One region of the Rhodococcus sp. NPDC060086 genome, then DNA from elsewhere that is predicted to be linked to it. Evidence: riboswitches for the same ligand, from Rfam matches in the RefSeq annotation. Region 1 holds a riboswitch; each other region holds the start of a gene.

The links. Region 1 has a riboswitch for cobalamin ahead of ACFWB0_RS21580 (ABC transporter substrate-binding protein). Riboswitches for the same ligand answer to the same signal wherever they lie in the genome.
Region 2: linked by a shared signal. The riboswitch ahead of cobN (cobaltochelatase subunit CobN) and the one ahead of ACFWB0_RS21580 (ABC transporter substrate-binding protein) in region 1 are both predicted to bind cobalamin.
Region 3: linked by a shared signal. The riboswitch ahead of ACFWB0_RS22490 (VWA domain-containing protein) and the one ahead of ACFWB0_RS21580 (ABC transporter substrate-binding protein) in region 1 are both predicted to bind cobalamin.
Region 4: linked by a shared signal. The riboswitch ahead of ACFWB0_RS14605 (ABC transporter substrate-binding protein) and the one ahead of ACFWB0_RS21580 (ABC transporter substrate-binding protein) in region 1 are both predicted to bind cobalamin.

What each region holds. Positions count from the first base shown of each region.
Region 1 is NZ_JBHWWZ010000052.1:994-8,677, forward strand. Features, by position in the region: gene ACFWB0_RS21550 (SDR family oxidoreductase) at 145-1,038, shown strand; gene tatA (Sec-independent protein translocase subunit TatA) at 1,115-1,357, opposite strand; gene ACFWB0_RS21560 (Rid family hydrolase) at 1,357-2,031, opposite strand; gene ACFWB0_RS21565 (flavin monoamine oxidase family protein) at 2,057-3,631, opposite strand; gene ACFWB0_RS21570 (APC family permease) at 3,882-5,399, shown strand; gene ACFWB0_RS21575 (IclR family transcriptional regulator) at 5,396-6,139, shown strand; cobalamin riboswitch at 6,174-6,367, shown strand; gene ACFWB0_RS21580 (ABC transporter substrate-binding protein) at 6,419-7,459, shown strand; gene ACFWB0_RS21585 (FecCD family ABC transporter permease) at 7,546-7,684, shown strand, end outside.
Region 2 is NZ_JBHWWZ010000057.1:1,511-9,194, reverse strand. Features, by position in the region: gene ACFWB0_RS22450 (TetR family transcriptional regulator) at 8-553, shown strand; gene ACFWB0_RS22445 (precorrin-2 C(20)-methyltransferase) at 592-2,112, opposite strand; gene ACFWB0_RS22440 (precorrin-8X methylmutase) at 2,109-2,759, opposite strand; gene ACFWB0_RS22435 (cobalamin biosynthesis protein CobG) at 2,756-3,832, opposite strand; cobalamin riboswitch at 3,858-4,074, shown strand; gene cobN (cobaltochelatase subunit CobN) at 4,127-7,684, shown strand, end outside.
Region 3 is NZ_JBHWWZ010000057.1:14,008-21,691, forward strand. Features, by position in the region: gene ACFWB0_RS22465 (FAD binding domain-containing protein) at 1-75, shown strand, start outside; gene ACFWB0_RS22470 ((2Fe-2S)-binding protein) at 72-554, shown strand; gene ACFWB0_RS22475 (mycofactocin-coupled SDR family oxidoreductase) at 556-1,392, shown strand; gene ACFWB0_RS22480 (cobalt-precorrin-4/precorrin-4 C(11)-methyltransferase) at 1,385-2,140, opposite strand; gene cbiE (precorrin-6y C5,15-methyltransferase (decarboxylating) subunit CbiE) at 2,137-3,336, opposite strand; cobalamin riboswitch at 3,377-3,573, shown strand; gene ACFWB0_RS22490 (VWA domain-containing protein) at 3,607-5,502, shown strand; gene cobO (cob(I)yrinic acid a,c-diamide adenosyltransferase) at 5,502-6,116, shown strand; gene ACFWB0_RS22500 (cobyrinate a,c-diamide synthase) at 6,120-7,684, shown strand, end outside.
Region 4 is NZ_JBHWWZ010000023.1:1,029-8,712, reverse strand. Features, by position in the region: gene ACFWB0_RS14640 (DUF559 domain-containing protein) at 1-304, shown strand, start outside; gene ACFWB0_RS14635 (sulfite exporter TauE/SafE family protein) at 393-1,166, shown strand; gene ACFWB0_RS14630 (HAD-IIA family hydrolase) at 1,238-1,996, shown strand; gene ACFWB0_RS14625 (WhiB family transcriptional regulator) at 2,063-2,308, opposite strand; gene cobU (bifunctional adenosylcobinamide kinase/adenosylcobinamide-phosphate guanylyltransferase) at 2,683-4,017, opposite strand; gene ACFWB0_RS14615 (ABC transporter ATP-binding protein) at 4,017-4,817, opposite strand; gene ACFWB0_RS14610 (FecCD family ABC transporter permease) at 4,814-5,776, opposite strand; gene ACFWB0_RS14605 (ABC transporter substrate-binding protein) at 5,836-6,729, opposite strand; cobalamin riboswitch at 6,812-6,937, opposite strand; gene ACFWB0_RS14600 (O-succinylhomoserine sulfhydrylase) at 6,971-7,684, opposite strand, start outside.

The sequences.
Region 1 (7,684 bases):
GGGGCCCATCGTCGGGGGACCCCGTCGTCGGAAATCATGGAACAGCTGCGTGTCCGCATACCCAGGTGTGAACTCCGCGAACCGTGTGTGCTGATGCGTCGGACCGGGTACGAGGAAAAGAGCACCCTACGTCCGGAGGAACCGATGCCCGATCAGTACCGCATGCAGCATCCGGGGGAGCAGTATCCGACGCCACCGCTCGACCGGCAGGAGGAGATCCCGTACCCGGGTCTCACCTCGGAGATGGCGTCGGAGCCCGACCACGGAGAGCGAACGTATCGGGGCAGCGGCCGGCTGGACGGCCGACGCGCTCTCGTCACCGGCGCAGATTCGGGCATCGGTCGTGCCGTCGCCGTGGCGTTTGCGCGAGAAGGCGCCGACGTCGTCGTCAGTTATCTCGATGAGGAGGAGGATGCGCGCCGCACTGCCGCGCTGGTCGAAAAGGCGGGGCGCCGGGCAGTGACAGCACCGGGGGACATCCGGTCCGAGGAGTTCTGCCGCGACTTGATCCGCACGACCGTGTCCGAACTGGGTGGGATCGACATCCTCGTCAACAACGCGGCCTACCAGCACATGGAGCCGGGCGGTATCGCGGACATGACCACCGAGCAGTTCGACCGCGTGATGAAGACCAATCTGTATGCGCTGTTCTGGTTGTGCAAGTACGCGGCAGCGGAGATGCGCCCGGGCTCCACGATCGTGAACACCACCTCGATTCAGGCCGGCAGCCCTTCTCCCGGCCTGCTCGACTACGCGACAAGCAAGGCCGGGATCGTGAACTTCACCAGAGGTCTCGCCGCGGATGTCGCTGCGCAAGGGATACGCGTCAATGCGGTCGCACCCGGACCCATCTGGACTCCGCTCATTCCGGCGACGATGACCCGCGAGGCGTATCAGCAGTTCGGTGCCGACGTTCCCCTCGGCCGTCCGGGGCAGCCGGCCGAACTCGCTCCCTCGTACGTCTTCCTCGCGTCCCAGGAGTCGAGCTACATCACCGGTGGCACCATCGCGGTCACGGGCGGGACGCCCTTCGGCTGATGGGCGGGATGCCCTTCTGCTGACGGGCGGGACGCCCTTCGGCTGACGGGCTCACCGCGTGCCACCGGCATCGCCGTCACTGCAACGCTTTCCCTTCCGTGTTCGCTGCCTGCGTAGTGCTCACGGTCTCGTGCGACGGTTCCGGAATCCGAGTACCGAGAGCCACAGCCTCGTCCGTATGCATCTCGCCGACCTCCGACTTGAGGATCCGCAGCGACCGGCCGAGGCCACGGGCGGCCTCGGGCAGCTTCTTGGACCCGAACAGAACGAGCATGACCACCGCGACGATCGCCCAATGTGCGGGGCTCATCGCGCCCATCAGCCGACCGCCTCGTCTGTGGGATACACCGCGTCGACCTCGACCTCGACGAGCCAGCCCGGGACGGGGAGGCTGCCGACCTCGAGTGCGAACCGGCTCGGACGGGCCTCGTTCCGCTCGAGCGGCGCCGCGGGTTCGGCGGTCCCGAGCGGAACGAGTTCGGTGTCGCCGGTCTCGAGGTTCGTGTTCGCGAAGAATTGGCGGTAGGCGCGGTTCCAGCCGGCGTAGTCGGCCCGATCGGAGCCGGGCGCGTTGTCGAGGAACACTCGCATCGTGGTGACGTCGGCGAGTGTCAGGCCTTGCAATTCGAGGTTGGCTCGAATGTTCTCGAGCACATTGATGCCCTGCGCTTCGGTGATCGTGACGCCCTCCGGTAGCGCACCACCGCTGAACTGCGAGGGGATATACGATTCCGGGCTACCCTGCGGTGCAGCCGAGTTCGATGCGCTCGGGCCGAGACCGCTGGACTTGTAGACGGTCGCGCCGGAACTGATTGTCACGCCCTCGGCAATCATCGGGTTCGTCTCACCGGGTGGGATCACCGCCTGAGCGGCCGCGGTGGTCTCGCTGGGCGCAGCACTGTCGTCACTCTCGGACGAGCAGGCGGTCAGGACGACGGCAGCAGTTGCGAGGCTCGCGGCCAGTGTTGCAGTACGGAAGGTGTTGCGCTTCATGACTTCTCCTGAAGGTCGGTGGTTGTCAGGCCGCTGCGACGCGCTGGTGCAGCGCGGTGACGACGTCGCGGGCGGAAGTGAACGCGCCGTGCTGCCACGCGATCGCGTTCGAGAGATGGTCGCCGGCGAAGTAGATTCGGTCGACAGGCTTCAGCAGCAGCTCGTACTCGGGGGTGGCGCTGTCGCCGTGCCCGTAGCTCGATCCCTTCCAGCTCATCCAGGCCCCTTCGGAGTACTTCATCCGGCGCCAGCTTCCGGAGAACGAGGAGGCGATGTCGCGGCCGTACTTGTCGCCGTGGATCGTCATGCCCTCGGCGACCGCCTTCGCCAGACGTTGTTCGTGAGTGAGGGACTCGAAGGCGAGGTGCCGTCGGCCGCTGGTGTAGTACCCGACGACGACACCGCGGTCCGAGCCGTAGTGGTCGTACGGGAACATGATCTGGCTGATGTCCTTGTCGGTGTTCGATGCCCCGCCGTAGATGCGGTCCTCGGTTTCCCACCAGCGGCGGGTGTACTCGATTCCGAGTTTGCCGCCGGAGGCGGGCACGGCCGCGGTCAGGGCGTTCAGGACATCGGCGGGCAGGTTGTTGTCGAAGCGCCCGATCAGGTTCGGCGGGACCGTGCAGATGCAGTAGTCGGCGGTGATCGACTTGCGCGAACCGTTCTGCGTGTAGGCCACGGTGACCCCCTCGGGGACGTTCTTCATCGACGTCACCTCCGCACCGAACTGGATCTTGTCGGCGCCGATCTTCTCCTGGAATGCGTAATAGATGCGGTCCATGCCGCCGACCGGCGTCATCATGATCGTGGCCTGGTCGTAACCGAACTCGAAGCTGATGTTGCGGCCGAGTCCGGAGCGGATGACATCGGGCATCGCGAACGGCTCGGTCCTGGTGCCGAAGTTCAGGCCGGCGCCGGGCTCGTCGGAGAACCCGCGACGCGACGACCCGATGTAGCGTCCGTCGCTGGACAGATCGCCGAAATCGCTGAGGAACTCCGACAGTGCGTCCTTGTCGTCGGGGGACAACACGTCGTCCAGTGCGCCTCTCGACGCCGCCTTGTGCAGCAGCTCCGACATGTAGCCGAAGGTGTCGGCTTTCGCGGCGCGATACTGGACCGACTGCCCCGAGAGTGGGGTGTCGCTCTGATAGTTGACGAGCGTGTTCGCGTTCTGGTTGCCGAACGGCTGGATCTCCACGCCGAGTTCGTGGCAGTAATCGAGGGCGATGTGACTCTGCGGAATGCGCGTGGCACCGAGGTTGTAGTAGTGCCCATCGGCGAACGTGCAGGTCTGGGTCTGTCCACCGATCTCGGTTTCCGTGGTGCCGCCTCGCACCGAGTAGACGCGCCCACCCGGCCGGGTGCGTGCCTCGAGGACCGTCACGTCGTAGCCGGCCTTACCGAGTTCGTAGGCTGTGCACAGGCCCGCGGGTCCGCCACCGAGTACGACCACGGACTGCGAGCCGGGTGCCTTTCCGATGAGGTCGCCCATCGCGGGAGCCTGAAACCGGCTGGGGGCTCCCACCGCCGGCGCGAGACCGAGTGTGGACATCGCCCCGTAGGCCAGCCCGACGCCGCCGGTCATGCCCAGGCCTCGCATGAATGATCTTCTGGTGACGCTCACTTCGTGTCTCCCATCGCCCTGTTGCTGTCGGGACCAATCGTGGAGTGGACGTGATTCCGGATCGATACGGCGACGCAACGGTTACGCGGCGGCGAGTGGGAACGATCGGACGGCGGCTTCTCACTCGGATCGGCGACGCACGACTCACGCCCGAAACACTCGGGAAACACATTGTGGCTAGGTTCTGCGAGGCCGGTGTCGAGCTCACCGGAAAGAGGGAGGTGTCATGACCGAGACATCTGCATTGGCGGATGCCATCGCGCGGTCGTTCGCGTCTCGAGAACCTCGGCATGCCGCCGTCTCGCCCCTCCATGCGCTCGGCCGCAGACAGCTGTCGGGTTGGGAGGTTCTCGCTCAATCCGTCGCCACCACAGCGCCGGCAGCCTCCATGGTGCTGCTGCCCCTCACGATGCTGACCCACCAGGCGCTGGCCTCGGGTCTGATCGCGATTGTCGTGGCGACGGTCTTCGTCACGATGATCGCCTGGTGCACCACACAGTTCACTCGGCGGATGGTCGCGTCCGGGGGCTTCTACGCGTTCGTCGCGAAGGGCCTCGGTACACGCGCTGCTCTGGCCGCCGGCATAGCGATGGCTGTGAAGTATCTGGTCAGTGGAGCGTTGAGTCTGTATTCCGGCGGGCTGGCGGTGATCACCATCGCGGCCCTGTGCGGGATCGAGATCCGTGGTCCCGCGACCCTCGCGGTATACCTGGTGATCGCTGCGGTGATTCTTGTCGCGCTGCTGCGCGGTGTTCGGTTCGCGGCACTCGCGATCCTCGTGATCGAGGTCTGCTCACTGGTTTTCATCATCGGGCTGATGATGGTGTCCGGTGTGGAATCGACGCCACTGCAACCGCTTCCTGAGGGCGGCTCCGGAATGTGGCTTCCCGTCGTCCTCGCTGCCCTGTTCGCCTTGGCCGGCTTCGAGAGTGCGACGTTCATCGGACCCGAAGCGCGGCGCCCGATGGTCACCGTCACCCGTACTGTGCTCGCCACTCCGATCATCTGCGGAACCCTGTTCGTATTCGCCGGATGGGCCGCCTGGAGCGGGCACGCCGACACCCTGGTCGGGGCATACCTGCACGGCACGTCGACCGGTGTGAACCCGGCGGTGGTTGCGTTGCTGCACATCGGGATGTGCTGCTCGTGGCTTGCCTCCTCGATGGCCTCGTCGAATGCCGCATCGAGACTGCTGTATTCGATGGGCGTCGAAGGTGTCCTGCCCAGAGCGTTCGGGGTGGTGCACAGCGGATTGCGCACTCCGTGTGTTGCGCTCGTCGCTGCAGTGTCGGTCCTCGCGCTCGTCGCGTCGGCTCTTGCCGCAGTCGGCGCCAGACCGGACTGGATCAACGTCACGTTGCGCGTCGCACTGCTGATCGCCTATGTCCTGGTAGCAGCCTCGGCGGTGGCGTTCCTCTCCCGGATCCGGGAGTCGACGCCGGCGATCGCCCGGATAGGTTGCCTCGGAGCCGCTATCGGCGTCGCGGCGATCGGATTCATCGTCGCGGATCACATACTGGACGGCCGGTTCGCAGGACTCGTCGCCGTCGTTGCTGTTCCGGTGAGTGCGACGCTCTGGTATCGATATCTGAGCCGTGCGCGCCCGGCGAGTCTCGCCGCTGTCGGGATATTCGACAGTCCCGGTTCGGAAGACGTGCTCCCCGGTTCGGGCGCATTCGCCGAGAACGCTCGAGGCGACATGGCTCTCGTCGGTGTCGACCATCCGGGTGCGGAGCAGCGATGAGTGTCGGCTCGGGAGGGCATGAGCCGCGAGCCGTTCAACGCGCCCTCGCGATGCTCGAGGCCGTCGCCACTCTCGGTGCGGGCGCGTCGGCGCGAGACATCGCGACACTGACCGGCACCCCGCCTGCGACCGCATACCGGCTCCTCAACCTCCTCGTGGCCGACGGGTATCTCGTGCGTGTGGAGGACCTATCGGGTTTCGCGCTCGGGTGCCGGATCCGCGAACTCGCCTCTGCCGCGCCCGATCCGTTGCAACACGTCGACTCGGGCCCCGTCGTCGAAGAGTTGCGGAGCCGGACTCGGTACGGCATCTACCTCGCCTCCTACAGCGGTGGGCGAGTACACCTGGTGGATCGCGACCCCGACCACGAACTGCCCGGCGAATCGACGTGGACGACGCACCTGCATGCGTCGGCGATCGGCAAGTTGCTTCTGGCGCAGCGGCCCGAACTGATCGGCACCGGCCGACTTCGCCGCGTCACCGAGCGCACCAAGATCGAGCCGTCGGAACTGGCGGCGGAACTGCGGGGCGTCCAGGATTCGGATGCTGCGTACGAGGTCGACGAGAGTCGTATCGGGCGGACCGCACTCGCCGTGCCCGTGCGTTCGAGCGACGGACGACTCACCGGAGCGTTGACGGCCACAGGACGCACCGGAAGGCTCGACGTGAATGATTCGGACGTCTGGGAGCTGCTGCGGTCGTACGCCTCTTTGCTTCGGGAGTCACGAGCCGTCCTCTGATCACGAGCGGACCGAGGTGGACGAGGCATCCACGTGTTCGGAGGCCGAGGCCGGTCTTGTACTGTTCGAACCGACGTAGGGAACACCGGTGCGAATCCGGGGCTGTCCCGCAACTGTCACCGAGGAGCGATTCCCCAATTCATGGTCACGGCCCGCACGGGTTGGAAGGCCGGGGGAGAGCGTCGATCCGGGAGCCAGGACACCTGCGCCGACCGAGGCAACACCACGAGGATGGACATGAACACTCCGATATTCGCCGCCCGCACGGGGCGGCCCACAATGCTGCGTGTCGGTGTCGCACTCATCGCTGCGGCGATGACCGTGGCAGGTTGCTCGTCGAGCGACACCGAGACCGATACCACCGAGCAGGACATCACCGCGTCGTCGACGTCGAACTACCCGCTGAGCATCGAAAACTGCGGGCGCACCGTCACGATCGATGGGCCTCCCCGGCGGGCTGTGTCGCTCAACCAGGGGTCGACGGAGATCCTGCTGTCGCTCGGCCTGGCCGACCGCATGGTCGGCACCGCGACCTGGACCGACCCGGTGCGCGAGAACCTCGCGGCCGAGAACGAGAAGGTCCCGCGCCTCGCCGACAACAATCCTTCCTTCGAGGTCGTGCTCGACACCGAACCCGACTTCGTGTCGGCTTCCTTCGGGGGCACCCTCGGCGAGGGCGGAGTCGCGACATCGGAGCAGTTCGAGCAGATCGGGGTCCCGTCGTACCTGTCGCCCACCGACTGCGACGGCAAGGACGACGACAGCGTCAACTCCGACGGCAACCGCACCGAACCCCTGACGATGGAGTCGGTGTACAAGGAGATCCGCGAACTCGCCGCGATCTTCGACGTAGCCGAGCGTGGAGAAGATTTCGTCGCCGAACTCGAGCAGCGGTACGAGGTCGCTGCGGGCGAGATCGATGCCTCCGGAGCGTCGCTCGCGTACTGGTTCGCCGACACCGCCACCCCGTACGTTGCGGGCTGCTGCGGATCATCGGGCATCATCACCGACTCCGTCGGTGCGAAGAACGTGTTCGACGACACCACGAACGAGTGGCCGCAGGTGAGCTGGGAATCGATCCTCGACCGTGATCCCACGGCACTGGTGCTCGGCGATCTGAGCCGGCGCAGCATCGCGGGCGACGCACTCGACAGCAAGATCGAATTCCTCGAATCGAATCCGGTCACCCAGCGTCTGACAGCTGTGCAGAACCAGCGGTACATCGTCGTCAACGGTGCCGACATGAACCCGTCGATCCGCACGATCGACGGGATCGAGAAGGTGGCCGGCGCTCTGCGCGAGTGGAACCTCGCGGGTTGATGGTGTCGGCGACGAAAGACCGGTCGCCTGCCGAACGTACCCCGGTCGCAGCGGTCGTCGTCGTGGTCGGGCTCGCGGTACTGGCGATGTCGATCGCTGCGACGGTCACGATCGGCCCCGCCGAACTCTCTGTGTCGGACGTGTACGCGGTCATCTTCGATCGGATCGGTCTGGCGGACAGTTCGGTGAGCGCGATCCGCGAAGGGATCGTGTGGGAGTTGCGAC
Region 2 (7,684 bases), on a different contig from region 1:
GGTGGCGATGAGCGAGCGAACCACCCGCGACACCATCCTCGACGCCGCGCGACCGCTGTTCGCCGAGCGAGGGTTCAACGGCACGACCATCAGGGATATCGCCGACGCCGCCGGGGTCTCACCGGCTCTGGTGATGAAGCTGTCGGGCAGCAAGGCCGCGCTCTTCCAGGCTGCTGCACCCGACTCTCCGGGGCTGGGTCCGGATCCCTCCGAGGAATTGCCGGGATACCGGTTGGTGCGGGCGCTCGTCGAACGCCGGAACTCGGGAGACTACGAATTCTGGGCAATGGCTCCTAATCTCGTGCAGGAGGCCCCGGATCCCGAGGCCGCCCGCGCGAAGATGACGGAACGACTGGTGCCGCGCATCGCGGCGGCGATCGGCGAACAGACGCCAGGGCTGGTGCGGTCGCGGATGGTCGTCACACTGCTGCTGGGGCTCGGGAGTGGACTACGCACGTTCGAGATTCTGACACCCGACATGATCGACGGCGCGACACTGATCGACACGTACGGTGCACTCGTGCAGAAGATCATCGACGACACCGAGCTCTGAGCTTTCCGGTGCGAGCGACGAAAGTGACTATTCTCGTGTCAGCCGGCTTCCACGGACCGCCTCGTCCACACGGCACCCGACTGCATGGTCGAGGTCCCCGCTGCACCGACGATGAGCAGGCACCTCATGTCGATACTCGCGGGATCCAGTTTCTCGAGGGTGGTGACCTCGAGGGATTCACCCACGCGGCCCACATCCCGTCCGATGACGACGACGGTGTCGGCGGGACGGTGCCGCAGCAGCACGTTCATGGCCTCCGCGACCTGCGCGGTCCGTGACCGGGACGCGGGATTGTAGATCGCCAGTACGAGATCGGCTTCCGCGATCGCAGTGAGCCGCTTCTCGATCACGCTCCAGGGCTTGAGTCGATCCGACAGGCTCATGACTGCGAAATCGCCGCCGATGGGTGCACCCGCGCGGGCAGCAACGGCCTGTACCGCCGACACTCCAGGCAAAACGCGGATCGGCACCGACGCGTACTTGTCGTCCTGCGCTGCCTCGAACACCGCCGACGCCATCCCGAACACCCCTGCGTCGCCGCCGGACACCACGGCGACCTTCTCACCGGACAGCGCCAGGTCGAGTGCGAACCGAGCGCGATCGACCTCGACTGTGTTGCCACTCGAATGTCGTTGCAGACCTGGCCGTACCGGAACCCGATCGACGTACGGCCCGTACCCGACCACATGATCGACCGACGTGAGCGCCGCCGATGCCTCGGGTGTGAGCCATCTGTCGTCGGCCGGGCCGAGCCCGATCACGAGAAGTTCGTGCGTCTCGACCGGTGCTGCGATCTCTGCCGTCGCCGGGCGTGACCGGTCTACCACTTCGCGGTTGCGGGGAGCCCGATCGCCGGGCGCGAGAATCACCGAAAAGTACGGCACCGAATCAGGATCCACGTCCGCTGCCGCGATGATGCGTTGCCCGTCCATCGTCGCGCGCTCGACGTACACGGCGTCGTCGAGTCGTCCCGTCTGTTCCAGCGCGCTTCGTACCGCAGGGAATGTGCGTCCCAACTTCATGATGACTGCGCCGTCGGTATCGGCAAGCCGCCTCGCCAATTCGGGCTCGGGGAGCGTGCCAGGGAGGATGGTGAGCACATCGGTGCGCCGCACGAGCGGCTCTGCGGATGCGGCCGCCGCGGCCGAGAACGACGTGACTCCGGGAATTACCTCGGCCGCATAATGTTTCGAAAGTCGGTCGTGGAGGTACATGTAGGAGCCGTAGAACAGGGGGTCTCCCTCGCACAGCACGACGACGGTGCGGTCGGCATCGAGGTGAACGGAAAGTCGTGCAGCGCATTCGTCGTAGAAATCGGCGATCGCGCCGTCGTACCCGCCGGGGTGATCGGTGGTGCCGACGGTGACGGGATACACGAGCTTCTCCTCGATCACCCCGTCCGGGATCAGGTCGGCAGCGATGCCCCGCGCGATCGAGCGGCCGTGCGTGCCCGAATGGTAGGCGATCACGTCGGCTTCGGCGACCAGTCGTGCGGCCTTACGGGTGATGAGTTCCGGGTCGCCGGGACCGAGCCCGACACCGTAGATCCTGCCGGTCATTCCGCCTCCTGAGCAAGTGCGTTGAGCGCCGATGACGCCATGGCCGAACCGCCCCGCCGCCCGCGCACCACAAGATGCGGGATCTGCAGAGCGTGCGCGATCAGAGCTTCCTTGGATTCGGCGGCGCCGATGAATCCCACGGGTACGCCGACGATTGCCGCAGGACGCGGCGCACCGGCGTCGAGCATTTCCAGCAGGTGGAACAGTGCGGTGGGCGCGTTACCGATCGCGACGACCGCGCCGCCGAGCCGGTCCGCCCACAGCGATACGGCCGCGGCCGAGCGAGTGGTGTTCCACTGTTGCGCGAGTTCCGGCACACGAGGATCGCCGAGCAGGCACAGGACCTCGTTGTCTGCGGGCAACCGTTTACGGGTGACCCCGGCAGCGACCATGTTCGCATCGGCGATGATCGGCGCGCCTGCATTCAGGGCTGTACGGGCCGCGGACACCAGATCGGGGTGGATCACCAAATCCTTCGCCAGGTCGGTCTGGCCGCTGGCATGGATCATCCGCACCGCGACTTTCTCCGCGTCGCCCGGGATCGCTGCGAGATCGGATTCGGCGCGGATCGTCGCGAACGAACGGACGTAGATCTCGGCGCCGTCCGTCTCGTACTCGTAGCGGCGCGGTGGTGGCTGAAGGGTCACGTCGAGCTCCTGTGTGACGTCGAACGACTGGAAAAAACTAGGGTGTGCGGGGAATTCGGTGCACCACAGGCGCGTTCGCAACCGACGATATGAATACGGTCAGCTGTGGTGTCGGAGGCGGCGGTGCGGCGGGCCAGAGCCCGGGTATCACCTCGGGCGAGGCTACACCCGGGCGACCCGGTGCATGCGGTGACCCTGGGCCACGCGGAGTCGTCCGACAACACGAAGCCCGCGTCGGACAGCGCGCCAGGATCGGCGCCGGAAGGGAGCACGAGGCCGCGCCACGGTGTGACGATCACGTCGTCATCGGGGAGTGTCGCGATCATGGACGACGTCAGGATACCCAGCGGGACCAGCAGTGATACCGCACCGCCGAGCGCTCCGTACGGCATCGCATGCGACGCGAGCGCGGGAGCCGGGCCGTCGCCTCCGAGTTCGGCGCCGCGGCCCGGCAATTGCCGGACGTGCCACACCGTTCCGCGCGTCTGTACGAACCGAAGAGCCAGGTCGATCAGAGTGTCGACGACCTGCGGCATCGGTACCGTCGGACCGACCAGTTCGCCGATGCCGACCCGCATCGTGTGCGTGTCCACGGCGATGGCTGCAAGATCGCAGCGGAGCCCCGCGACGTCGCCCCGGCCATCGTCGAGACCGAACAGGAAGCGGCCCGGCAGCTCGACGAGGGCCGGTTCGGCGCACAGCGCGGTATCGAGCGCACCGATCAACGGCCGGATGTCGGCGACCCCGTCGACGAGCCCCGACAGGGGTGATGCGACCAGGTTGCGCACTCGTTCGTGCGTCGGCGACGGCAGGTACCCGGCTGCGGCAATTGCGTCGACCAGATCGGCAGGAACTTTGCCGCACTCGTCGAGCGAGATACCTCTGACCTGCAAATTTCCCCGCGATGTGAGGTGCACGTCGCCGTCGGCGAATTTCTGGGAGGCGGCCGAGAGTTGCTGCAGACCGCTGGACGGCACGCGGCCGCCCGGAGTGCGCAGACGCACCAGCGCCCCGTCGGCGGCGAGGTGCGGTCGCAGCAATCCGGGGCAGCGATCGGGGGGAATTTCGGGCAAGACGTGCTCCACGGGTGCACATGGTTGCACATGCTCAGGAAATGGTGCGCTACGCTGGCGACGTCGTGGTTACGGGAAGCCGGTGAGAAACCGGCGCGGCCCTCGCCACTGTGAGCGGTAGTTGCTCGCCCTCGTCCGTACCGGCTCGCCGGAACGGAGACCACTGGACGCAAGTCTGGGAAGGTCGGCGCAGCAGCAATGATCCGTCAGCCAGGAGACCGGCCACGACATGAGTAGTCCACGAGGGTTTTGGAGACTGAACATGGCCGTGTGCCTTGGGTTTTGCGGTGCGTCGTGACGCGCCTTGCTGTGCTGTCGACGTCCGACACCGACCTGCTGTCGGCCCGTGCGAGCGGCGCCGACTGGGCGGTCGGAAACCCGTCCCGCCTCGACGTCGACACCGACCTGAGCGGGCTGCTCGAGGGCGCCGACCTGGTCATCGTGCGGATTCTCGGCTCGGCCAAGTCGTGGCAGAACGGGCTCGATGCAGTCCTCGCGCGGGGTGTTCCCGTCGTCGTCCTGGGTGGTGAACAGACTCCCGACGCGGAGCTCATGAGCTACTCGACGGTGCCGATCGGCACTGCTGCAGAGGCACATCGCTACCTTGCCCACGGCGGCCCCGCGAACCTCGCGCAACTCCACGCGTTCCTGTCCGACACCGTCCTGCTCGGCGGTGAGGGGTTCGAACCGCCGGCCGAGCTACCCGAATGGGGTGTGCTCGAACGTCCTGCTCCGGCTGTCGAGTCGCTGCCACGGGTGGGTGTGTTGTTCTACCGAGCCCACCACACCAGCGGAAACGTGCAGTTCGCGCATGATCTGGCCGACGCGATCGATGCGACCGGTAAAGCGCATGCCGTGGTCGTGCACTGCGCCTCACTGCGCGGCGCTCCCGACGATCTCCTCGCCGAACTCGGCACCCTCGACGCCCTGGTCGTGACCGTGCTCGCCGCCGGCGGCACCAAGCCGGCCACTGTCAGCGCCGGCGGCGAGGACGAAGCATGGGACGTCGGGGCCCTTGCCGCACTGGATATTCCGATTCTGCAAGCCCTCTGCTTGACGTGGAGCCGCGAGAGCTGGGCAGACTCGGACGACGGCGTGTCCCCACTCGACTCCGCGACCCAGATCGCGGTACCCGAATTCGACGGCCGCATCATCACGGTGCCGTTCTCGTTCAAGGAACTCGACGTCGACGGTCTGCCCCGGTACGTCACCGATCCGGAACGCTGCCGGCGGGTGGCGGGAATCGCGGTCGCGCACGCCCGATTACGGCACGTCCCGCCCGCAGAACGACGCATCGCGATCATGCTATCGGCATATCCCACGAAACATTCACGCGTAGGCAACGCCGTGGGCCTCGACACTCCGGTGTCGGCGATCAAGATGTTGCGAGCGATGCGCGACCTCGGATACGACCTCGGCGACGGTTTCCCCGGTGTGAATTTCGACGACGACCCTGAACTCGATGACACTGCAGCCGGAAACACCCTGATCCACGCGCTGATCGACGCAGGTGGGCAGGATGAGGAATGGCTCACTGCCGAGCAGATCGCCGGTAATCCGGTGCGGGTCACCACATCCGATTACGTGGAGTGGACGAAGGATCTGCCCGCCGAGCTCGCCGACGCGATGACAGAGGCGTGGGGGCCGGCCCCCGGCTCATTGTTCGTCGACGGGGACGCGATCGTGCTGGCCACACTGCAGGCCGGCAATGTCGTCCTCATGATCCAGCCGCCCCGCGGATTCGGTGAGAACCCCGTCGCGATCTACCACGATCCCGACATGGCACCGTCGCACCACTACCTCGCCGCCTACCGCTGGGTCGAACAGGGCTTCGGTGCCGATGCCGTCGTCCACCTCGGCAAACACGGCTCGATGGAGTGGCTCCCCGGCAAGAACGCCGGCATGTCGGCGTCGTGCGCGACCGACGCCGCCATCGGGAATCTGCCGCTGATCTACCCGTTCCTCGTCAACGACCCGGGCGAGGGTGCGCAGGCCAAGCGACGCGCGCACGCCACGATCGTCGATCACCTGATTCCGCCGATGGCGCGCGCCGAGTCGTACGGCGACATCGCCCGCCTCGAGCAACTGCTCGACGAGTACTCCAACATCGCGGCGATGGATCCCGCGAAGCTGCCCGCGATCCGCGCGCAGATCTGGACGCTGATCCAGGCCGCGAAACTCGACCGCGATCTGGGACTCGACGACCGCCCGCACGACGCCGAATTCGACGATTTCCTCTTGCACGTCGACGGGTGGTTGTGCGAGGTCAAGGACGCGCAGATCCGCGACGGCCTGCACGTACTCGGCGCCGCCCCGGTCGGTGAGGCCCGGGTCAACCTGGTTCTGTCGATCCTGCGCGCCGCCCAGGTGTGGGGCGGTAAGAGTCACGCGGTGCCCGGCCTGCGGACCGCACTCGGCCTGAAGCCGGACGCGCCGCTGACCGAGGTCGATGCGATCGAAACCCAGGCCCGTGCGCTCGTGCAGGCGATGGAGGATGGCGGCTGGAACGTCGAATCCGTCCCCCGGTCCGTCGAAACCGTTCTCGGTCAAGCTGATACCGAGGTTGCGCGTGTGCTGGTGTTCGCCGCAGAACAGGTCGTGCCACGTCTTGCTCAGACCACGGACGAACTGGATGCTGTCCTGCACGCTCTCGACGGTGGATATGTTCCGGCCGGGCCGTCGGGTTCGCCGTTGCGCGGCCTCGTCAACGTGCTGCCCACAGGCCGCAATTTCTACACCGTCGATCCCAAGGCCGTGCCGAGCCGACTCGCCTACGACACCGGTGTCGCGCTCGCGAACGCACTCATCGAGCGGTATCTGGCCGACTCCGGTGAGCATCCGCAATCGGTGGGGCTGTCGGTGTGGGGCACGTCCGCGATGCGCACCGCCGGCGACGACATCGCCGAGGTGCTCGCGCTCATCGGCGTCCGCCCGGAATGGGACCCGGAATCCCGTCGCGTCCGCGAACTCACGGTCGTACCGCTCGAGGAACTCGGCCGTCCACGAATCGATGTCACGGTGCGCATCTCCGGATTCTTCCGCGACGCGTTCCCGCACGTGATCGGCATGCTCGACGACGCGATCCGCATGGTTGCGGCACTCGACGAACCCGACGAGATGAATTACGTCCGCGCTCATGCCAGGCGTGACGAGGCCGAGCACGGCGACTCGGATCGGGCGGTGCGCCGCATCTTCGGATCCAAGCCGGGTTCGTACGGTGCCGGCATTCTGCAGCTCATCGATTCCGGGAACTGGCGCACCGACGCCGATCTCGCCGAGGTGTATACCGCGTGGGGTGGTTTCGCGTACGGACGCAACCTGCACGGCGTGGCCGCGGCCGACGACATGCGTGCCAATTACCGTCGGATCGCCGTGGCCGCCAAGAACACCGACACCCGCGAACACGACATCGCCGACTCCGACGACTACTTCCAGTACCACGGCGGCATGGTCGCCACGGTACGTGCGCTCACGGGCAACGACCCCAAGGCGTACATCGGGGATTCGACGATCCCCGACGCCGTGAGGACCAGAACGCTCAGTGAGGAGACTGCACGCGTGTTTCGTTCGCGCGTCGTCAACCCGCGCTGGATCTCCGCGATGCGTCGGCACGGCTACAAGGGTGCGTTCGAACTCGCCGCGACCGTCGACTATCTGTTCGGTTACGACGCCACCGCCGGTGTGGTCGAGGACTGGATGTACGAGTCTCTGGCCCAGAACTATGCGCTCGACCCCGAGAACCAGCAGTTCCTGCGCGACGCCAATCCGTGGGCACTGCGTGGCATAGTCGAACGCCTCACCGAGGCGTCCGATCGTGGACTGTGGGCGGAACCCGATCCGGAGACCCTGAAG
Region 3 (7,684 bases), on a different contig from region 1:
GTGGGAGCGACGATCGCAGCACGTGCGTGGCGTCGTGCGGTGGACGAGGCAACCACTCAGGAGGGTTCCGCATGACCAATGTAGACATCGAAGTTCGTGTCAACGGGAGTTCGCGTCGCCACTCGGTGCCGCCGCGTTTGACTCTCGCCGACTACCTCCGGGTCGACTGCGGCCTCACCGGAACGCATCTCGGCTGCGAACACGGCGTGTGCGGTGCGTGCACGGTCCTGCTCGACGGGGAGGCGGTGCGTGCCTGCCTCGTCTTCGCGGTCCAGGCCGACGGCGCCGAGGTCACCACCATCGAAGCTATGGCGTCCGACGACGGGACGCTCTCGCCGGTCCAGGCCGCATTCCGTGACCATCACGGTCTGCAATGCGGTTTCTGCACACCCGGGTTCATCATATCGGCGACGGCATTTCTGGAGGAGAACCCGTCGCCGACCGACAGTGAGATCCGGGAAGCACTGTCCGGAAACATCTGTCGATGCACCGGGTATCAGGGAATCATCGCGGCAGTGAAGTCTGCCGCGTCCACCACGAGCACAGGGGAATGACATGACGGGACGGGTCGAGGGGAAGGTCGCCTTCATCACGGGCGCAGCACGTGGCCAAGGGCGCAGTCACGCAGTGAGATTGGCCGAAGAAGGCGCCAACATCATCGCGGTCGACGTCTGCAAGCAGCTCGACGGGGTGCCGATCCCGATGTCGACGCCCGAAGATCTCGAGGAGACCGTGTCGCTGGTCGAGAAGGCGGGCGGCAAGATCTACGCCGCTCAGGCCGACGTCCGCGACATGGCCGCGATGCAGGCCATCGTCGACGACGGTGTCGCGCAGTTCGGGCGCCTGGACATCATCTGCGCCAATGCGGGACTCGCGAGCTCGGGCGATCGCCTCGATGCGCTCGACGAGAAAGGCTGGCGCGACATGATCGACGTCAACCTCACCGGTGTGTGGATCACGACCCGCGTCGCGGTGCCGCACATGCGTGAAGCAGGCAACGGTGGTTCGGTCATCCTCACCAGCTCGGTCGGTGGCCTGCGGGCACTGCCCAGTGTCGGGCACTATGTCTCCGCCAAGCACGGCATGATCGGCATCATGCGCACTCTGGCGATGGAGCTCGGCGAGGAGAGCATCCGCGTCAACGCCATCTGCCCGACGCAGGTGAGTACCCCGATGCTTCTCAACGAGCCGACGTTCAAGATGTTCCGTCCCGATCTCGAGCACCCGACGAAGGACGATTTCGCTCCGCTGTCGCAGATGATGCATGTGCTGCCGACCCCGTGGGTCGACGCGATCGACATCAGCAACGCGGTGCTGTTCCTCGCGTCCGACGAATCGCGCTTCATCACCGGCGTCTCGCTGCCGGTCGACGCCGGCGCGATGCTCAAATAGACCGGTCGCGCGCCGGATCGTAGAGATGTGAGCACGCCACGTCGGGTGTGTCCCGGACACCGAGGGCACGCCCGACGAGGATCACCGCGGTGTGCTTCAACTTCGCAGCCTCGACCTGGTCTGCGATGTCGGCGAGCGTGCCGCGCAGCACGATCTGATTCGGGCGCGACGCGAATGCCACCACCGCCGCCGGACAGTCCGGACCGTAGGTCTCGGCGAGTTCGGCTGCGAGCACGCGTATCCGGGTGATCGCCAGATGCAGCACCAGGCTCGCCTTCAGCCCCGCCACCCGAGTGAGCGCCTCGGTGTCGGGCATCGACGTCGACCTCGCCTGCGTACGGGTGAGCACGACCGTTTGCACGAGTTCCGGCACGGTCAGTTCGGTGCCGAGGGTCGCCGCGGCAGCGGCGTAGGCCGGGACACCCGGCGTGACGTCCCAGGCCACGCCCTCGGCGTCGAGGCGCCGGGTCTGCTCGGTCAGCGCCGAGTACAGCGACGGGTCGCCGGAGCACAATCGCACCGCGTCGAGTCCGCGACGGTCGGCGTCGACGAGGTGCGCGGTGATCCGATCGAGGTCGAGATGCTGGGTGTCGATGAGTTCGGCGTCGTCGTTGCAGTGCGCGAGGATCTCGGCGTCGAGATAGGTACCCGCGTACAGCACGACCGGAGCGGCGCGGAGCAGGCCGACGGCGCGCAGCGTCAACAAATCTACAGCGCCTGGGCCTGATCCCACGAAATGTACTGTCATTTTTCGCCTTTCACGACATTCCATTGCACCACCGGTCGCAGCGACTGCCAGCCGGTGAATGTTCCTATCGATGAGGCCTGTTCGACGGACAACCGCGACAGCTCGCCTCCATATTTCTTCCACCACTGCACGAGCACGGCCTCGGTCTCGAGGGTCACCGAATGCACGACGAGGCGACCACCCGGTCGCAGTGCCTCCCAGCAGGTGTCCAGCACACCGTCCCGACTCCCACCACCTCCGACGAAGATCGCGTCGGGGGTATCCAGTTCGGAGAGCGACTCGGGTGCACCACCTCTCACGATCGTCAGCGACGGCACACCGAGCCTGGCCGCGTTGCGCGCGATCGCGTCGGCGCGAGTCGGGTCCTTCTCGATCGCGATGGTGCGGCAGCGCGGATCCGTTCGGGCCCACTCGATGCCGACGGATCCGGCACCGGCACCCACGTCCCACAGCAGTTCTCCCGGCCGCGGCGCGAGTGCGCATACCGCGGCTGCCCGGATCGGGCGCTTACTGAGCTGACCGTCGTTCTCGAAGCACTCGTCCGGGAGTCCGGGGGCCGTGGACAGCCCTTCCGCCCCGACGCACTCGATGCACAGGAGACTGAGTTCCGGGGCGAGAGAGCCCACGAAAGTGATTGCTGTGCCGTCGATTCGATTCTCTTCACCGCCCAGGTCAGCGAGCACCGTCACTGCGGCATCCGCGAACCCCTCCTCCACGAGCAGCCGCGCGATCTCGCCGAGGCTCGACGACGTCGAGGTCAGCACGATCAGGCGTCGGCCGCGCGTCAGATAACGGCGCAGGGCGTCGACGTCGCGTCCGACGAGGGTGACCGTGTCGCATTCCTCGGCGGCCCACCCCATGCGGGCTCTGGCGAGAGTCACCGATGACACCGTGGGGATCACCTCGACGGCGTCGCGGCCGAGCCTGCGGATGAGGGTCGAGCCGATACCCGAGGTCAGCGGGTCGCCGGACGCGAGTGCCACGACCATCCCGGTATGCCGGGCCAGCAGGTCGTCGAGACCGCTCAGCAGCGGGGACGGCCACGGCTCGCGGACCGCGTCGGTCGGCGGGATCATCGAGAGGTGTCGTGCGCCGCCGAGGAGCGTGCCGGCAGCGAGCACGCGCTCCCGGCCGATCGCCGACACACTGCTCCACCCGTCGGCGCCGATACCGACGACCGTGATCCGTGAACCCATGGCCGTGAACCCTAACTCAGGACGTGTGGCTAGACTCGTCCGCGGCAAGACACTCGAAGGTGCCCTTCACAGGGATAATCGGGAAGCCGGTGAGAATCCGGCGCAGGCCCGCTGCGGTGACCCGGGAGTCGTCGATCATGCGCGTGAGCGCAACCACTGGACCGTCAGGTCCGGGAAGGTGATCGCACGACGCTCGACCGGGAAGTCCGAATACCGGCCTTCGAACAGTTGCCGAAGTGGACATCCCAGCGGGAGCCTGTGGAGGTTGGAATGCTCGTGTATCCGTTCAGCGCGGTCGTCGGTTCCGACGACCTGTCGCTGGCCCTGACGTTGTGCGCGGTGTCGCCGTCGATCGGCGGAGTGCTGGTGCGCGGCGAGAAGGGCACCGCCAAATCGACCATGGTTCGCGCGCAAGCAGCACTGTTGCCGCAGGTCGCGGAGGTCGAGGCCTGCCGGTTCGCGTGCGACCCGTCCTTCCCCGACCCGCACTGCCCCGACGGCCCTCATCCGGTCGACGCGCAGTCGCACCTCCGGCCGGCACGGCTCGTGGAGTTCCCCGTCGGCGCGAGCGAAGACCGGGTCACCGGGTCGCTGCATCTGGGCAAGGCCCTGTCTGCCCGAACTGCCGAATACGAACCCGGTCTGCTCGCCCTCGCTCATCGCGGAGTCCTGTACGTGGACGAGGTGAATCTGCTGCACGACCACCTGGTGGATCTGCTGCTCGACGCTGCCGCCATGGGTCGGTCCACGGTGGAGCGCGACGGGGTGTCCGTCGGCCACGCCGCCTCGTTCGTCCTGGTGGGCACCATGAACCCGGAGGAAGGCGAGCTTCGCCCGCAACTTCTCGACCGGTTCGGTCTCGCCGTCGACGTCGCGGCTCCACGCGACCCGCAGTTGCGCGTCGAGATCGTGCGTCGCCGAATGGCATTCGACGCGGATCCTGAATCGTTCGTCGCGCAGTGGGCGCAGGCCGAGGCCGAGTTGTCCCGGCGGATCGCTGCAGCGCGCGACCGCGTGTCGGCGGTGCGCCTGAGCGACGCTGCCCTGGTGTCGATCGCCGAGATCTGCGCGGCGTTCGACGTCGACGGCATGCGCGCCGATCTCGTCACCGCCAAGACCGCGGTCGCACATGCGGCGTGGGCCGGTCGTGACGAGGTGACCCGCGAGGACGTGGCCGTGGCCGCGAAACTCGCGTTGCCGCATCGGCGGCGCCGCAACCCGTTCGACAATCCCGATACCGATGATGATCTGCTCGACGAATTGCTGAATCGTCCCGATTCGCAGCCTGATCCCGACCTCGATCCCGACGACGACCCCGACGGTGGCGGCGCGCCCGACCCGGAAGACTCCCCGGCAGACTCAGCGTCCGGCTCGAGTGGCAGCGCCCCGACCTCGGTGGATGCGCCGGCCGATCCGTACCGGACACGACTGTTCTCCGTCGACCGCACCGGGCGTGGTGTCGCGGGTCGCCGGTCGAAGGCGGCAACCACCATCGGGCGCACCGTCGGCGATCGTGCGGGCGACAGCGGCCCCGTCCACCTGCCCGCCACCATCCGCGCCAGCGCCCTCGGTTCGGACGGGTGGCAGGTGCGACGCAAGGTCGTCGAAGGGCGGGAAGCGAACCTCGTGCTGCTGTGCGTCGACGCGTCCGGTTCGATGGCAGCGAAGCAGCGGATGACGCAGGTCAAGACCGCGATCCTTTCGCTGCTGCTCGACGCGTACCGACGTCGCGACACGGTCGGTCTCGTAACTTTCCGCGGCGACGACGCGACCCTCGTACTGCCCCCGACGAACTCGGTCGACATCGCGGCGGCGCGCCTACGGGAGCTTCCCGCCGGTGGCCGCACTCCCCTCGCGGAGGGCCTGGCCGAGGCCGCCGAGACCCTCCGCCGGCATCGGTTGCGCGACCCGGATCGGCGGGCGCTGCTCGTCGTCGTCACCGACGGGCGCGCGACCTCGGGTGCCGACGCGGTCGCCCGCTCGCTCCAAGCCGCCGACGTCCTCGCTGCCCAGGGAGTCGCGGCGGTGGTCGTCGACTCCGAGACCGGTCGCTTCCGGATGGGGCTCGCGGCGCAGCTCGCCGACCGGCTCGGCGCCGAATATGTGCAGGTGGGCGAGGTTCATGCCGATGCCCTCACCTCGATCGTGCGTGGAAGGGCAGCCTGATGCCGAAGGGACAACCCGAGGTCGTACCGAACGACGGGCTCACCACCCGCCAGCGCCGCAACCGGCCGCTGCTGATGGTCAACACGGGCGACGGCAAGGGCAAATCCACCGCCGCGTTCGGGTTGGCGTTGCGCGGCTGGAATCAGGGCTGGTCGGTCGCGGTGTTCCAGTTCGTCAAGTCCGCGAAGTGGCGGCTCGGTGAGCAGACGGCGTTCGAAACCCTCGGTGAGCTGCACGACGAGCGCGGCACGGGCGGCGCCATCGAGTGGCACAAGATGGGCTCGGGCTGGTCGTGGTCGCGCAAAGAAGGCAGCGACGAGGACCACGCCGCCGACGCGCTCGCGGGGTGGCGTGAGATCCAGCGACGCCTCGCCGCCGAGCAACACGGCCTGTACGTCCTCGACGAGTTCACGTATCCCATCAAGTGGGGTTGGATCGACGTCGACGAGGTCGTGCAGACGTTGACGTCGCGGACCGGGCACCAACACGTGATGATCACCGGGCGCCGCGCCGACCCCAAGCTGATCGAGGTCGCCGATCTGGTGACCGAGATGACGAAGATCAAGCATCCGATGGATGCGGGGCAGAAGGGCCAGAGGGGCATCGAATGGTAGAGGATGCAGCATGGTAGAGGGTGCAGCGTGGTAGCCATTCCGCGCTTCGTCGTTGCCGCACCGGCGTCCGGACACGGAAAGACTACCGTGGCAACAGGTCTCATGGCTGCCTTGCGTCGCGCCGGGCACATCGTGTCGGGGCACAAGATCGGCCCTGATTACATCGACCCCGGGTATCACGCACTCGCGACAGGCCGCCCCGGACGCAACCTCGATCCGCACCTCGTCGGCGACGACCTGGTTGCACCGCTGTTTCTGCACGGCGCGGACGGCGCCGACGTCGCGGTAGTCGAAGGCGTCATGGGACTGTACGACGGGATGCTCGGCACGGACGGATATGCGTCCACTGCCCACGTCGCCGGCTTGCTGGGCGCGCCGGTGATTCTCGTCGTCGATATCTCGCACGCGTCGCGGTCGATTGCCGCAATCGTTCACGGCATGGCGTCGTACGACCGGGGTGTCCGCCTCGCCGGTGTCGTTCTGAACAAGGCGGGGTCGACGCGGCACTCGGACGAGGTCATCGCCGCGCTCGAGTCCACCGGCATCCCCGTCCTCGGTGTACTACAGCGCGACGACGGGATCTCGGCGCCGTCGCGGCATCTGGGACTCGTACCCGCTCAGGAACGTGTCGAGGCCGCCGGGCAGCTCGACCGTCTCGCCGCGCAGATCTCCGAACACATCGATCTCGGCGAGGTCCTCCGGATCGCGCATTCCGCATCCGATCTTCCCGATACACCGTGGGAGCCTCCCTTCACCGGCGCCGACGGTCCCGTGATTGCTGTGGCAGGCGGGCGCGCATTCACGTTCCGCTACACCGAGACCGAGGAGATCTTGCGCGCAGCCGGATGCCGGACGGTCACCTTCGACCCGTTGCGCGACGAGGCCCTACCCGACGACACCGCCGGTATCTATCTCGGTGGCGGATTCCCCGAGGTGCATGCCGCGGACATCTCCGCCAATGCGCCCTTGCGCGAACACCTTCGCGTTGCCATCGCAGGTGGGGTACCCACCGTCGCCGAATGTGCAGGCCTGCTGTACCTGTGTCGCGACGTCGATGGCACGGACATGGTTGCAGCGCTGGACGTCTCCGCACATATGACGCCGCGGCTGACACTCGGCTACCGCACCGCGATCGCGCCCGCCGACGGTCTGCTCGGTCCTGCCGGAACCCGGGTGACGGGTCACGAATTCCACCGCACCACCGTCGAACCCGGCTCCTCCCCCGCCTGGCTGCTGAACGGACGTCCGGACGGCTTCGCGACCGCGACGCTGCACGCGTCGTATCTGCACACGCATTGGGCGGGGCATCCGCAACTCGCGGAGCGTTTCGTCGCTGCTGCTCGCGCAGCCACTCCGGTGGCCGCACCACCTCGGAAGCCCCGTGTCGCGGGGGTGGACCTGCATCATCACGGCGACCGCGACGCCACCGACGGTCTCGTCGACCTCGCGGTGAACGTGTCGCGGAGGTCGCGGCCGCGGTGGCTCGACGACGCGTTGCGATCCTCGCTCGATTCTCTCGACCGCTATCCCGACTCCGGTGCCGCTCGCGCCGCACTCGCACGGCGGCA
Region 4 (7,684 bases), on a different contig from region 1:
CCGGCTGCTTCTCGTCCGCGCGGGCCTACCCACGCCAGAGACACAGATCGAGATCTTCGACAGCAACACGTTCGTGGCGCGCGCCGACATGGGGTGGAAACAATGGCGGGTGCTGATCGAGTACGACGGCGCACACCACTGGACGGACCGGACGCAGCGCACCCTCGACATCGACCGCTATGCACTGCTGCCGGAACTGGGATGGACCGTCATCCGCGTCGGCGCCGACCTGCTGTACCGCAGGCCGCACACCCTCCTCGAACGAGTGCACCGTGCACTGCGCCGAGCAGGCGCACGTCTATGAGCGGTCGGCATCGAGACCGGTGTTATGTTCGATTCGGTACCGGATATCGAACACAACGCCGGTTTCGACGAGCCGTAGACTCCGCTCGGTGACTCCGCTCGAACTGTTCCTCGTCGCCCTCGCCGGGCTCGGGGCCGGCGCAATCAATTCGCTCGTCGGCTCCGGCACACTCATCACGTTCCCCACGTTGATCGCCTTCGGTGTACCGCCCGTGACCGCGACGATGTCCAACGCGATCGGCCTGATTGCAGGTGGGATATCGGGAACCTGGGGATATCGGAAGGAACTGCGGGGCCAATGGCCGCGGCTACGCTGGCAGATCCCCGCATCCTTCGTCGGAGCCATCCTCGGCGCGTGGCTGTTGTTGACGCTGCCGGAAACCGTGTTCGAGACGATCGTGCCGGTGCTGCTGATCCTCGCGCTGCTGCTCGTCGTATTTCAGCCGAAGATTCAGAAGTGGGTGCTCGCGCGGGCCGGAGGCGACGCGGACGGCGCTCTCGGCCCCGTCCGGATGACAGTGCTGATCGTGGGCACCTTCGCGGTGGGCATCTACGGCGGCTACTTCACGGCGGCCCAGGGAATCCTGCTGATGGGCCTGTTCGGTGCGCTTCTGCACGACCACATCCAACGACAGAACGCGGCGAAGAACCTGCTGTCACTGATCGTCAATGTCGTCGCCGCGACGATGTACATCCTCGTAGCATTCGATCGGATCAACTGGACCATCGCGGCGCTGATCGCAGTGGGATCACTGATCGGCGGGTGGCTCGGCTCCCACTACGGCCGGCGCCTGTCGCCCGTCGCGCTGCGCACAGTGATCGTCGTGGTCGGCCTGATCGGTCTGTACCGGCTCCTCGCCTGACGTTCCGGTGAGAGACTGTGCGGGTGAGTTCGGATGACGCCCCTGCCACCGCACCGGTCTGGAACTACCTCATGGACATGGACGGCGTCCTCGTACACGAGGACGCCCTCATCCCCGGAGCCGACGCGTTCCTCGAGGAGCTCCGGACGAACGAGATTCCGTTCATGGTGCTCACCAACAATTCGATTCGCACTCCGCGCGACCTGAGGGCGCGGCTCCTGAGGACAGGCCTCGACGTGCCTGCGGAATCCATCTGGACCTCGGCCCTGGCCACCGCGACGTTCCTCGCGAATCAACGACCCGGCGGCAGTGCGTATGTCGTCGGCGAATCCGGACTCACGACCGCACTGCACGACATCGGCTACGTACTGACCGATAGCGACCCGGACTATGTGGTGCTCGGCGAGACCCGAACCTACTCGTTCGAGGCGATCACGACCGCGATCCGGCTCGTCGAACGTGGTTCCCGGTTCATCGCGACGAATCCTGACCCGACGGGTCCGTCACCCGGAGGGTCGCTCCCCGCGACCGGTTCGGTCGCCGCGCTGATCACCCGCGCCACCGGCCGCGACCCGTACTTCATCGGCAAGCCCAACGCCCTGATGATGCGATCAGCGCTCCGGGCGATCGGTGCGCACTCGGAGCACACTCTGATGATCGGCGATCGGATGGACACCGACATCGTCTGCGGCCTCGAAGCCGGGCTCCAAACATTGCTTGTACTCACCGGAATCAGCACCCACGCGTCGGTGGAACTGTATCCCTACCGTCCGACGCGGATCATCGACTCGGTCGCCGATCTGGTGGGCCGAACCGGCAATCCGTTCTGACGCGAACGTGAACGGTGTCCCGGGTCAAGCCTTTTCACTCGAGCGCTGCGTACACGAACAGCAGCGTCAGCGAATGATCTTGCCGCGACGGTACTCGTGGCCACCCCACACGCCGGACTGCTTGTCTTCGGAAGCATAGGTGCGGCAGGAATCGAGGATCGGGCAACGGGCGCACACGCGTGCGGCGTAGTCGAAGTCTTCGCTCGGGTCCGGAAACCATCGGTCGGGGTGGGCGTCACCGCGGCATGCGGCGACGTCCCAGTCGGGAGCGTCGTAGGTGGGAGCAAGCAGGTCTGCCAAAGTCATGGTCATCGGTCTGTCTCCTTCCGGGCCGTCGCGGCACAGGTGTGTCCCACGCAGGCAGCGGGGACTCGAGTCCTTCTGGATTGCACATTCTCGACGTGTGAACGGCCCGGGGTGTCACGGTGAGGCGACTGGCAACCCGGGGCGCACACACCCCGGGAATCGGGGTGTCAGCAGCTGAATCCGGTTGGTCGACCGGACTTTTCGACTTCATGGTCGAGGAGTCGGATCATCGATCGCGATCCATTCCACACATTTGGCCTGGTACGCATCCGAGTCCTCCTCTCCATGTTCTGCCCGCTGGCACCGAGGATCCAGTGTGCCACGATTCGAGGCAGGAAACTAGGAAATGTGGCCCACGTCCAATTTGCGCGCGTTGTGTGTCAGCGCAACGGCATAGGGATGCCCGCGACGACCAGCGTCACCGAATCCGACACGGACGCAACCGACGCGTTGAGTCGGCCCAGCAGATCACGGAACAACCGCCCGGACGCGGTGGCAGGCACCACCCCGCTGCCCACCTCGTTGCTCACTGCAACGACGGGAACACGACACGCCTTCCATGCGTCGAGCAGTTCGTCGATGTCGGCGTCGACGGCCGCCACGTCGCCGCCGTTCCACACGTCGTGCACGTCGAGCCGCGCGGTCAACCACGTGCCGAGACAGTCGATCAGCAGCGGCTCCGTGGCCTCGCGCAAGATCTCCGCAACATCGACGGTTTCGATCGTCGACCACGTGCCGGGCCTGCGTTCGCGGTGCAGCGCGACACGGTGCGCCCATTCGTCGTCGCCTTCGCGGACACCTCCGGTTGCGACGTACACCACCGATCCGTACGCCGCAGACAGTTCCTCGGCGTGACGCGACTTCCCCGAGCGGACCCCGCCGAGTACCAGCGTCCGCGACGCTCTCGATCCGGCTCCCACCCGCAGTACCTCCCCGTCGGTGCCCAGGCGGGCACCGCAGTTGCGCACACGTTCCCGAAGCTGTTCGATCGGCGGATTGTGGTGCCCCAGATGCACCGCGACGACATCCGTCGAGTCCACCACGGCGCCACACCCCCGCAGGGCCTCGACGGTCTCCGCGAACTCGGGTAGACCCAGATGCCCTGGTGAGAGCTCGGAACGGTCGCCGAACGTCTCCTCGAGGAACACCGCATCGAACGCGGCACCGCGCACCGTGTCGAACCAGGCCGGGGGTAGCGGCCCGGTGTCGCAGGCCCACAGGATCCGCGACCCGTCGGGTCCGGCGACGTCGTACAGCACAGCATCGCCGTCGCGGAACACCCGGTGTTGTGCTGCCAGTACCCGCACCGTGTACTCGCCGACCGGCAGTTCGTCGCCCGCCTCCACCGGCACGAACCGGACCGGATCGTCGGGCCCGGCCCACGGCCGGCACACGTCGAGGGCATCTGCCGGGCCGATCACGTCGACGACATGCCCCGCCTCGACCCACGACCGGAAGAGCAGAGCCTGCGGGCCCAGATGGTCCGGGTGTGCGTGGGTGAGGAGGATGTGGCGCACCTCCGCGAGGGTCCGGCCGAATCGCACCGCCGCGCGCGGCGCTTCCGGCCCGCAGTCGAGCATCAGCACGTCGTCGACCAATGCTGCCGTCTGGCCGCGGATCTCGCGCCTGCCCGCCGCGTCCACACACGATCCGCACCGGCAGAAGGGGCTCGGCCACCCGTCCGCAGCTCCGGTACCCAGCAGCAGTACTTCCATCACGGCTCCTGTGCTTCGACGGGTCGGGGGTGGTCGCGCAAGGGCAGCACCGCCCGGCCTGCGGGACGGTCGAGTACCTCGACGCGCGCACCGTAGATGTCGGCGATGCGCTCGACGGTGAGGACTTCCGTGGGAAGACCGTCGGCGACGATCCGCCCTCGGTCCAACAGCACGAGCCGCTCACCGTACTGGCTGGCCGACGTCAGATCGTGCATGGCCGCAATCACCGTCAACTCCCCTTCTCGTCGCATCGAGTCGACGAGATCGAGCACCTGCTGCTGATGGCCGATGTCCAGGGCGCTGGTGGGCTCGTCCAGCAACAGGACCTGCGGTTGTTGCGCGAGCGCGCGGGCCAGCACGACCCGTTGCAGTTCTCCACCCGACAGCGCGGTCGCGAGCCGCGATGCGAAGTTGTCGAGTTCGAGCCTCGTGATGACCCGCTCGACGATCTCACGGTCGCGCGGGGTTTCACTCCCGAAGCGGGGAATGTGTGGGGTGCGGCCGAGATGGATCAGCTCACGCACGGTGACGCCCTCGGGAACGATCGGTCGCTGCGGCATCAACGCGACCGCACGCGCGACGGCGCGGCGACCCGAGTGCCGAGGGGTCACCCCCGCGACCTCGACGTCCCCTGCCGCGGGCACCAACCCTGCGAGCGCGTGCAGCAGCGTGGTCTTGCCCGACCCGTTGGGACCCACGAGCGACACCCACTCCCCCGCGCCGACGACGAGTTCGACGTCGTGCAACACCTGTACGCCGCCGCGCTCCGCGCACAGGCCACGGCACATCACCTCGTTCATGCCACACCCCGGCTCCGCCGCAGCACCACGAGGAAGAACGGCGCGCCGATCGCTGCGGTCACGACACCGATCGGCAGTTCGGCCGGCGACATCACGGTGCGGGCCAGGACGTCGGCGAGCACGAGGAATGCCGCGCCGATCATCAGCGACAACGGCAACAACAGTCGGTGTCCCGGGCCGATCAGCAGCCGCACCGCGTGGGGAATGACGATGCCCACGAACCCGATCAGGCCGCTGGCCGAGACGACGGCGGCGGTGCCGAGTGTCGCGATGCACACGAGGATCAGCCGCACCCGGGCCGGGTTGATGCCGAGGCTGGAGGCTTCGACGTCGCCGACCGACATCACGTCGAGGGTGCGCCGGTGCAGCATGATCACGACGATGGAGACGATGACGTACGGCAGTACCGTCCGCACGTCGGACCAGCCGTCGGTGGACAGGCGTCCGAGCATCCACGAATACACCTGACGCAAGGTGTCGTCGTGGAGTTGCATGAAGAACGTCTGGATGGCGTTCGCGAACGCCGCGACCGCCACACCGGCGAGGATGATGATGACTTCGGTGCGGCTGCCCCCGACGGTGCGTCCGAGCGCGTAGGTCGCGCCCACCGCGAGCATCCCACCCGCGAATGCGGCGACGGGCACCCCCGCGAATCCGGCGGCGCCGCCCACCACGATTGCGAGTGTCGCGCCGAGGCCCGCACCGCTCGAGACGCCGAGGAGGTACGGGTCGGCGAGCGGATTGCGAAAAACGCCCTGGTAGGCGGCGCCGGCGATCGCGAGCATCGCTCCGACGATCACACCGAGCACAACCCGGGGCATGCGAATGTTCCACAGGATCGCCTGCTGTCGCGTGTTCAGACCCGAGTCGACGTCGACGAACGGAATCTTGTCGAGAATGTCGAGCAGCACACCGCGCGGGGTGAGCCCGGCGGGACCGACGAGGATCCCGACGAGCATCGCCGCGAGGAGAAGGATCACCGCGCCACCCAACACGAGTGCGCGGCGACGCGAGGTGATCACGGCGCAGGCTGGCCCGCGGGAACGGCGGTGACGATTGCGGCGAGTTCACGCACGAGGTCGACGACGCGCGCACCCCATCGGCTCGCGATGTCCTCGTCGAGGACGTGGACCTGCCCGTCGCGGACGGCGGTGAGCTCCGCCCAGCCGGCGCGTTCGGCGACCGTCTCGGGCGTGACACCGCAGCACTGCGAGTCGGCGAGGAAGATCAGGTCGGGGTTCTGCTCGACGATGTACTCGGAGGACAGCTGCGGGTATCCGTCGCCGCCGGTCGCGATGGAGGTCAGGCCCAGCATCGAGTAGATCTCGCCGATGTAGGTGTCGTCGGTGACGCTGTAGAACGTGTTGTCCAGTTCGTGGTAGTACCGCAGCGGTGTCTCACGCTCGGGCACGGATGCGACGATCTCGTCGATCTCGGTCTGCATCTGCGCGACGAGTTCGGCGGCGTCGGCGACGTGGCCGGTCGCGGCACCGACCTGCTCGAGCTGGGCGTAGGTGTCGTCGAGAGTGACGGCAGCGGGAAGAAGCAGGACCTCGACGCCGGCATTCCCGAGTCCGGCGACGAGGTCGCCGTTGTCGTCGGTGGCGACGACGAGATCGGGGTCGTAACCGAGAATGGCCTCGACGTTGGGGTTGTAGCCCGACAGTTCGGTGACCGGGACGCCCTCGGGGTAGTCGGACTGGTCGTCGACGGCGATCACCTGCTCGCCCGCACCGACCGCGTAGAGCATCTCGGTGGTGGTCGGACTCAGCGACACGATGGCCTGCGGCGTCCCGGACTCTGCAGGTGCAGTGCTGTCGGACGCGGCATCGTCACCGCTACTGCAGCCGACGATCACCAGGGCAAGAGCGGCGACACCGGCGGTGAGAAACCTGCGGGAAGTGAGTGGCACAGCCATCCTCCGTGGCTCGGAGGACGAAAACAGCACGGCTGCAACGACGAGTTGCGGCACGATACCGTCCTTCGTCCGAGGACCAGTATGTGTCCGCGGCGCCGGCTGACCTGGCTTACCCGGTGGAACCGGGATCACAGTTGCGGGACAGCTCCGGGTTTTCACCGGCTTCACCGAAAACGCTGCGGGCGCCCTGCCCGACTGGCAGAGCACCCGCAGCGTATCCCACAGCGTTTCCGGGTCAGGCGAGCGCCTGCGCCAGGTCTTCGAGCAGATCCTCGTGATCTTCGAGGCCCACCGACAGGCGCACGACTCCGTCGGACAGGCCGATCGCGGCGCGCCCCTCCGGTCCCATTGCCCGGTGGGTGGTGGTCGCGGGGTGGGTGATGAGTGATTTCGTGTCGCCGAGGTTGTTGGAGATGTCGACGATGCGCAACTTGTTGAGCAGTTCGAACGCACGCTTCTTGCCTTCGCCCTCGGGGGCGTCGAGTTCGAAGGTGAGGATCGTGCCGCCGCCGCTCATCTGCGACGTCGCGAGCTCGTATTGCGGGTGCGATTCGAGGTAGGGGTACTTGACCCAGCGCACCTTGTCGTTCGACTCCAGGAACCTGCCGAGACGCAACGCGGAGTCGACCGCGGCATTCAACCTGACGGGCATCGTTTCGAGGCCCTTGAGGAGCGTCCACGCGTTGAAGGGGCTCAGTGACGGACCGGTATGACGGATGAGGTTCTTGACGGGCCCGTCGATGTAGTCCTGGGGGCCGAGGATCGCGCCGCCGAGCACCCGGCCCTGACCGTCGATGTGTTTGGTGCCGGAGTACACGACGATGTCGGCGCCCAGATCGAGGCTGCGCTGCAGCAGCGGGGTGGCGAAGACGTTGTCCAACACCACCTTTGCGCCTGCTGCGTGCGCCATCTCGGAGACCTTGCGGACGTCGACGAGAGTCTGCATCGG